One region of the Pediococcus sp. M21F004 genome, then DNA from elsewhere that is predicted to be linked to it. Evidence: predicted binding sites of a transcription regulator. Region 1 holds the regulator's gene; the other holds the start of a gene.
The links. Region 1 encodes CtsR, which represses protease genes until heat stress. Its sites were predicted from a motif close to TTGGTCAAAAAAGGTCAAANA; they were not measured.
Positions count from the first base shown of each region.

Region 2: a site for CtsR is predicted at 1,869-1,889, ahead of ACLHK8_RS02960 (Bax inhibitor-1/YccA family protein). Genes of this name have one in related genera too.

Region 1 covers NZ_CP177314.1:736,820-741,241, forward strand. Annotated here, with positions in the region: gene ACLHK8_RS03890 (ATP-dependent Clp protease ATP-binding subunit) at 1-2,346, opposite strand, end outside; gene ACLHK8_RS03895 (CtsR family transcriptional regulator) at 2,367-2,831, opposite strand; tRNA gene ACLHK8_RS03900 (tRNA-Pro) at 3,048-3,121, opposite strand; tRNA gene ACLHK8_RS03905 (tRNA-Pro) at 3,190-3,263, opposite strand; tRNA gene ACLHK8_RS03910 (tRNA-Arg) at 3,367-3,440, opposite strand; tRNA gene ACLHK8_RS03915 (tRNA-Leu) at 3,449-3,534, opposite strand; tRNA gene ACLHK8_RS03920 (tRNA-Gly) at 3,568-3,639, opposite strand; tRNA gene ACLHK8_RS03925 (tRNA-Thr) at 3,660-3,732, opposite strand; tRNA gene ACLHK8_RS03930 (tRNA-Leu) at 3,760-3,841, opposite strand; tRNA gene ACLHK8_RS03935 (tRNA-Lys) at 3,860-3,932, opposite strand; tRNA gene ACLHK8_RS03940 (tRNA-Val) at 3,935-4,007, opposite strand; gene serS (serine--tRNA ligase) at 4,115-4,422, opposite strand, start outside.
Region 2 covers NZ_CP177314.1:565,851-570,272, reverse strand. Annotated here, with positions in the region: gene ACLHK8_RS02970 (DNA translocase FtsK) at 1-417, shown strand, start outside; gene murC (UDP-N-acetylmuramate--L-alanine ligase) at 485-1,816, shown strand; gene ACLHK8_RS02960 (Bax inhibitor-1/YccA family protein) at 1,955-2,659, shown strand; gene polA (DNA polymerase I) at 2,819-4,422, shown strand, end outside.

The DNA.
Region 1 (4,422 bases):
TTTGGTCTGGAAAGCCCGGCGAATTGGCCGTGCGCCATACTCCGGATCAAAGCCTGCTTCCGCAACGGCATCAATAGCAGCCGGCGTAATTTTGACCGTCATTCCTTGATCGGCAACTCGTTTAAGAATTTGTTGCGACATTAATTTCACAATTTGGTGAAGTTGAGGACGAGTTAAGGAATGGAAGATAATATTTTCGTCAATTCGGTTCAAAAATTCCGGACGGAAACTCTGCTTAAGGACTTCACGAATCTTAGAGGCCATAGCCGTGTAGTTTTGACTGGCATCTTTAGCACCAAAGCCAACTGATTTCTCGTCTCTCAGTGCTGTTGCACCCAAGTTAGAAGTCATAATCAGAATTGTGTTGCGAAAATCAACTTTACGTCCTTTAGAATCAGTCAAATAACCATCATCTAAAACTTGTAAAAGAATATTGAACACATCAGGATGGGCTTTTTCTACCTCATCAAATAAAACGACAGAGTATGGCTTTTGACGAACTCGCTCGGTTAATTGGCCACCTTCATCGTACCCAACATAGCCAGGTGCCGATCCAATTAAACGGCTTGTACTGTAGCGTTCCATATACTCTGACATATCAATGCGAATCATATTGTCTTCCGATCCAAACATTGCTTCTGCCAAAGCTTTTGCCAGCTCAGTTTTTCCGACTCCGGTTGGTCCTAAGAACATAAATGAGCCAATTGGGCGCCCAGGATCTTTTAAACCATTCCGAGCACGTCTGATTGCCCGTGAAACTGCCGAAACAGCTTCTTCTTGGCCAATCACCCGTTTGTGCAAGATTGATTCCAAGTTAACTAAACGATCGCTTTCTGTTTTCTGTAACTGAGTGAGTGGCACCCCGGTCCATTCAGAAACAACTTGTGCAACGTCTTCTGCAGTTTCTTGTAATTGATACTTAGGCTTTTTATCTTCGTCTTGAGAATTAGCCTGAGCTTTTTCAATTTTATTGCGTAGTTTTTCTTCTTTAACTCTGATCTTTTGAGCTTCCTCAAAATCTTGTGCTTCAATTGCAGCTTCTTTTTCATCCGTCAATTTTTGTAATTTAGTTTCAGAAGTTGATTTCTTGGTTTCACCCATTTGATCAATTCTAACTTTAGCGGCCGCTTCATCCATTAAATCAATGGCTTTATCTGGTAAAAAGCGATCACTAATGTATCGATCTGATAATGACACAGCTTGTTTGATGGCATCATCGGTAATTGCGACATGGTGATGTTCTTCATATTTTGGTCGTAGTCCCCGTAAAATCTGAACAGATTCTTCGGTCGTAGGTTCATCAACTTCAACCTTGGCAAACCGTCGTTCTAAAGCTGCATCTGTTTCAATATATTTTTGATACTCATTTAGAGTGGTCGCACCGATTGTTTGTAATTCACCACGAGCTAAGGCTGGCTTCAAAATATTAGAAGCATCAATCGCCCCTTCAGCACCACCGGCACCGATCAACGTATGCAGTTCATCAATAAACAATACAATATGACCATCTTCATGGATTTCATCAATCACTTTTTTAAGGCGATCTTCAAATTCACCACGATATTTTGTGCCAGCTACAAGTGATCCCATATCAAGCATCATCAATCGCTTGTTAGCAAGATCTGCAGGCACATTGCCATCAATCATGCGTTGGGCAAGGCCCTCAGCAATCGCTGTCTTACCAACGCCTGGTTCACCAATTAAAACTGGGTTATTTTTTGTACGGCGACTCAAAATTTGAATCACTCGTTTAACTTCTTTTTCACGGCCAATCACTGGATCAATCTGACCATCTTGGGCCATCTGACTCATATTACGCGCCACTGAATCTAACGTTGGTGTACCTTGAGGTTTGGCCCCTCGCCGAGTTTGCGCTTGATTTTGGCGAATCTGTGCCGAAGCACTGACCCCCAATTTGCGTAAAATAACCTTGCGTGTTTGAGCAAGATCCATGTCCAAACTGATTAAAATCCGAGATGACAAAATGTTTTCATCACTCAATAGAGCCAACAGTAAATGCTCTGTGCCAATTTTAGCAGCACCTAATCGCTTAGCCTCATCACCAGCAGTTGCCAAAACTTCCTTGGCCTTTGGTGAGTATGGCAAATAATCGTTAGCGCCAATATTTTTTAAAGTCCCATAGCCTGTAAAACGTTCAATTTCTTCCACAATATCTGTTTCCGTGACCGAAAACTGCTGAAATACTTTGTAGGCAATGCCGTTCTTTTCTATCGCTAGGGCCAACAATAAGTGTTCTGTTCCTACTGCTTGGTGTTTAAAACGCTTAGCTTGTTCTTGCGAAATAGCCAAAACATTCTTTGCACTTGGTGTAAATAAGTTATCCATGTTAACACCCTACTTTCTTTTTAGCTCTCATACCGTAAATGATTTAAAATTCCAATTAAAATTCTCGCTCGTAACTGATCTTCCTCAACACGATCACTCATTGCTAAAGTTTTCTTGTCAATTGCCGCCAAAATCAAGTTTCCTTCTCTTTTGTCAATGACATCGTCCTCGTACAAACTTTTAACGATGGAGAGAGCGTCTCGTTGATTGATGGCCTCACCAATCACTTGAATAAGTGTATCTAAAACATCCAAATCATCAAGTAATTTGACTTTTTCAATCCGGATGTAGCCACCACCACCACGTTTACTTTCTACTACATAGCCATTTTGAATGGTAAAACGGGTCTTAATGACATAATTAATTTGAGAAGGCACAACATCAAACAAGTCAGCAATCTCCGAGCGCCGAATCTCAATTTCCTCTGAATCAGCCAAAATTTGTTTTAAATATTTTTCAATGATATCGGAAATGTTTTGACTCATTTTGCACACCCTTTCTTGCATCTTTGACTAATGTTGACTTTCATTATACGAAACTCTCATTAAAAAGCAAAGTTTTTTAACTTTCTAAGGTGGTTCGCACTAATGACAGCTATTTTTAGGGATAAATTATTGTTTTTAAGATTTTAATTAATTGCTTCACTTTTAAAAAATAAAAAAGCCACGAGTTTGACTTCGTGACTTTCTTATTTTCCATTATCGGGAAAACAGGATTTGAACCTGCGACCCCCACGTCCCGAACGTGGTGCTCTACCAAGCTGAGCTACTTCCCGTTACTGGTAAATAACTTTAAGTGGGTAATTCTTACGTAAGGGCACTTTTCCACCGTCTTAGTGCTTAATCGGGAAGACAGGATTCGAACCTGCGACCCCCTGGTCCCAAACCAGGTGCTCTACCAAGCTGAGCTACTTCCCGCTCATATTATCAAACTAATTAAAATGCCAACTTATAAAAACTCACAGTTGGCATTTTAACTTATTCAGTCTACTGATTAAACAGTAAGCTTTAATAATAATGATGCACCCAGTAGGAGTCGAACCTACAACCTTCTGATTCGTAGTCAGACACTCTATCCAATTGCGCTATGGGTGCTTATTAAATGCCGAGGACCGGGATCGAACCGGTACGGTCATCACTGACCGCAGGATTTTAAGTCCTGTGCGTCTGCCAATTCCGCCACCCCGGCAATGCTTATGTGCTTGTAGTTATAAAACTACAAAGCGGAAGACGAGATTCGAACTCGCGACCCCCACCATGGCAAGGTGATGTTCTACCACTGAACTACTTCCGCAAAGTTATTAAATTGGTGAATGCCGACTAGAGGATTCGAACCTCCGACCCCCTGTTTACAAGACAGATGCTCTGCCAACTGAGCTAAGTCGGCTAATTAATAATATCTATTAATTAGAAGTGCGGGCGAAGGGACTCGAACCCTTACATCTTTCGATACAAGAACCTAAATCTTGCGCGTCTGCCAATTCCGCCACGCCCGCAATGCTTATATGTGTAAATGAGCCGTGGCAGTCTCGAACTGCCGACCCTCTGATTAAAAGTCAGATGCTCTACCAACTGAGCTAACGGCTCAATGGAGGATACAGGGCTCGAACCTGTGACCCTCTGCTTGTAAGGCAGACGCTCTCCCAACTGAGCTAATCCTCCATCAAATGACAACTACATAATATTATCATTGACCATTAGTAATTGTCAATAACATTTTGTAGTTGTCGCAAAAATTATTTGTCTAAAAAACGAGCTTTCCGACTTACCTATTTAGTAATCTTCGTTATGCCACCCATATATGGAATCAATGCTTCGGGAACCGTTACTGAACCATCTTCATTTTGATAATTTTCTAAAATGGCTGCAACTGTTCGTCCAACCGCTAATCCGGAACCGTTCAAGGTATGCACGTACTGTAGTTTTCCTTGGTCATCACGATACCGAATCTGTGCGCGTCGGGCTTGAAAATCTGTACAGTTTGAACAACTAGAGATTTCTCGATACATATTTTGGGCTGGAATCCAGACTTCCAAATCATGTGTCATTGCCGCTGTAAAGCTCATATCACTAGTGG
Region 2 (4,422 bases), 170 kb from region 1:
AGTGGGGCAGAACGGTTGCTTGGACGAGGAGATATGTTGTTTCTTGGTAATGGCGATAGCACTCCAATTCGTTTGCAGGGATCTTATGTCGATGGCGAAATTGACCAGATTACGGACTTTATTCGTGCAGAATCGACACCGCATTATGAATTTGATCCAGAGTCTTTAAAAAAACAGGTTCAAGAAACAGATGAGCAAGATGACCTGATGCCAGATGTTTTGGAGTATCTAGCTGAGGAAGATACAATTTCAACTTCGAAACTTCAGCGGGTCTTTTCGATTGGGTATAACCATGCTGCAACGATTATTGATCAATTGGAGGCTCAAGGAGATATTTCCGAAGCAAAAGGTTCCAAACCGCGTGAGGTGTATTTTACTCAAGCAGATTTGAAAAAGATTCATGATAGTCAAGCCTGACTTACAACATACTTAGATTTTGAGTGTGGTAAACTATTAACAAAACTGATAAAGAGGAAGAGGAAAATTGGATAACGCGACGACTTATTATTTTATAGGGATTAAAGGTTCTGGAATGAGTTCTTTAGCATTGATTTTACATGATGAGGGTTACCATGTGAAAGGTTCCGATATTGCAAAATATACGTTTACCCAACGAGGATTAGAGCAAGCAGGAATTGAAGTGCTCCCATTTGACGAGGCTAACATTACGGAGGGGTTAACAGTAATTGCTGGAAATGCATTTACAGATGACCATCCTGAGATAAAAAAGGCACGAGCAATGGGCTTGCCTGTGACTCGTTATCATGAATTCTTGGGAAAAATGTTACCTGGTTACACCAGTATTGGCGTGGCCGGTGCGCATGGAAAAACCAGCACCACAGGACTTCTTTCCCATGTTCTAAGTGGTGTAGCACCCACGAGTTATTTGGTTGGTGATGGAAGTGGGAAAGGGACACCTAACGCCCGCTTCTTCGTGTTTGAAGCTGACGAATATCGGCGTCATTTTATGGCTTATCATCCAGATTACATGATTATGACAAATATTGATTTTGATCATCCTGATTATTACACAGGAATCGAAGACGTTTACCAAGCTTTTCAGGACGTTTCTCAGCAGGTAAAAAAAGGAATTTTTGCCTGGGGTGATGATGAAAACTTACGTCGTTTGCATGCAGATGTTCCTGTTTACTACTATGGAACGAGCAAGAATGATGATTTTCAAGCTCGCGATATTAAACGAACAACTGAAGGATCAGAATTTGATGTTTATCACGAAGATGAATTTTTAGGCCATTTTCAAATTCATCTCTTCGGGGAACACAATGTCCTCAATAGTTTAGCGGTAATCGCCGTTGCTTATTTTGAAAAAGTTAACTTGGAAGAAATTAAAGATGAGTTATTGGATTTCCAAGGAGTTAAGCGCCGTTTTTCAGAGAAGAAAGTTGCTGATATGACAATCATCGACGATTATGCTCACCATCCTTCCGAAATTAAAGCTACTTTAGATGCTGCCCGTCAGAAATATCCAGAAAAAGAAATTATTGCAGTTTTCCAACCACATACATTTAGTCGGACAATCGCACTTTTAGATGATTTCGCTAAAAGTCTCAATTTGGCAGACAAGGTCTACTTAACGGAAATCTTTAGTTCGGTACGTGAAAAGAGTGGTAAAATTTCATCTGCAGATTTAGCAGCTAAGATTAATAAAGGCGGCGAAATCCTCCAAGCTGATAATATGTCACCACTTTTGGATTATCATAATGCGGTTGTGGTCTTTATGGGTGCTGGTGATGTCCAGCGTTATGAAAAAGCTTATGAGGAATTACTGAGCAATTTAAGCTTAAAGAATAATTAAGAATAAGAGTGTAATGGTGCGCTTATAAGGTAAACCCACCATGAAAAATAAATAACTGACTAATTTTGACCTTTTCACTTGATTCATTTTCTTAATCTGATAGAATGTATTCAAATTAAAAGAAAGAGGGAATTAGGTATGCAAGAACCACGAAACCTGGTTAATACTGAAGTAGGTCTCAGTAGTTTTATGACGAGAATGTACGGATTTATGGGATATGCAGTGGCTTTGTCTGCCGTTGTTGCTTATCTTAGTGGTGTGACATTTAGCGCTCAGATTATGCCAGTTCTTAATGATCATCCTTTTATATTTTTATTCGTCTTAATTGGATTGATGATTTTTAGTTCCGCTGCAACTCGGAAAGCAATGCAAAGTGCGGGGATGAGTTTCACGATTTTAACACTCTTTTCCCTATTCTTCGGATTAGAGTTTTCGTTTATTTTCTTAACGTTTAGCTTACCTACGATTACTTCCGCATTTGTTTCGGCGTCGATCACATTTATATCGATGTCCTTAATTGGGGCTACAACCCATAAAGATATGAGCAAAGTTGGCAATCAGCTTTTTGCTGCATTGATTGCCCTACTGGTAGTTATGGTCATTAATATCTTTCTAAGAAGTGCTGTAATTAGCTACTTATTCTCATTTGTCGGGGTTGTTATCTTTGCAGGATTATCAATGACTGATACGAATAAAATGAAACAGTTGTATTTACAATATGGCGATCAAGTTTCGATGACAGGATTGGCCATTCAGGGATCCTTGACCTTATATTTGGATTTCTTGAATTTGTTCCAGTTTTTATTACAAATTTTCGGCGGCTTTGGTGGCAGTCGAGACTAATCGAATTTATAAAAAAACGACTAATTAACTCGAAAGAGGAAATTAGCCGTTTTTATTTTGAATGAATTTCCAAAAGCTTTCAAAAAAATTGAGGAACCATTAGTATAATAAGACAAGCTAGTTTGTTAGAATAGAGGTATGACTACTAAGGAGAAAAATATGACCCAAAAAAAATTACTTTTAATCGATGGAAATAGTGTGGCGTTCAGAGCCTTTTTTGCGCTCCATAACGCGCTAAGTAAATTTACAAATCAAGATGGGTTACATACAAATGCAATATATGGATTTAACAAAATGCTTGATCACATTTTGGAGATTGTTAAGCCCACAGATGCGTTGGTGGCATTTGATGCTGGGAAAACAACTTTTCGAACCGAAATGTTTGATAACTATAAAGGTGGACGTTCCAAAACTCCACCCGAACTTTCCGAACAAATGCCTTATTTGCGTGAGTTGCTAAAGGCTTATGGCATTAAATCTTATGAATTAGCTAATTATGAAGCGGATGACATTATTGGAACCCTCTCAAAAGAAGCGGAAACGGCTGGGTATGAAGTTACGATTGTAACCGGAGATCGGGACTTAACCCAATTATCTAGTGAAAAAACAACTGTTTCTGTAACGGTGAAGGGAGTTAGTGAAGTTGAGCACTATACGCCGGAGCATGTGCAAGAAAAGCTTGGGTTAACACCAGCGCAAATTATTGATATGAAAGGGTTAGCTGGTGATACATCAGACAATTATCCCGGAGTTACCAAAGTTGGCGAAAAAACGGCCATTAAATTATTACAACAGTACGATTCTGTTGAAGGTGTTTACGAACACATCGATGAATTAAAAGCTTCCAAAATGAAGGAACATTTAATCGAAGACCGTGATAATGCCTTTTTAAGCAAGAAACTGGCTACAATTAATCGTGAAGCACCAATTGCGATTTCGTTGGCGGATTTGGCATATTCAGGTAAAAACCCCGCAATTTTAGTGGATTTTTACGAACGGATGAATTTTCAATCTTTTTTGAAACAAATTCGTTCAACTGAAGGTTTTGAAGCCCCACAGACTATGAAAAAAATCGCTTTTACAGAACTAACTACAGATAACTTGAATGAGGTGGCTAAATTAAAGGGTGAGATGGCTTTTTATTTGGAGATGCCCGAAAAAAATTATCATGTGTCAGATTTAGTAGGATTCGGAATTGGTCGTGAAGATAAGTGGTTTGTTTCTAGAAATGTTGATTTATTAACTACGGCCACATTTAAAAAACTTTTCACAGATCCAAACAACCAAATAAGTGTCTTCGATCTTAAAAGGACCTATGTGGGATTAAACCGCCTGGGGGTATCCTTCACAAACGGGAAAAATGATATTCTTTTGGAATCGTACTTGTTAGATACCAATGATAATTCTAACGATCTTGGTGCTTTAGCTCATCGCCATGGGTATCAAGATATTAAGACAGACGAAGAGGTTTATGGAACTGGTGTGAAACGTCATATTCCAGATGACGATGCAGAATTTTTAACACATTTAGCAGCCAAGCTTCGGGCTATTCAGCAGTTGGTACCGCAGCTAAAAAGTGAGCTTGAACAAAACGAACAAATCAAATTGTATACCGATATCGAGTTACCAATTGCTTTAGTCCTTTCCAAAATGGAAATTGCGGGCGTTCGCGTAGATACCAATCGTTTGGAACAGATGGAAAGTGAATTCACAGAACGACTGACTGAAATTGAACAAACCATCTACAATGAAGCCGGCGAAGA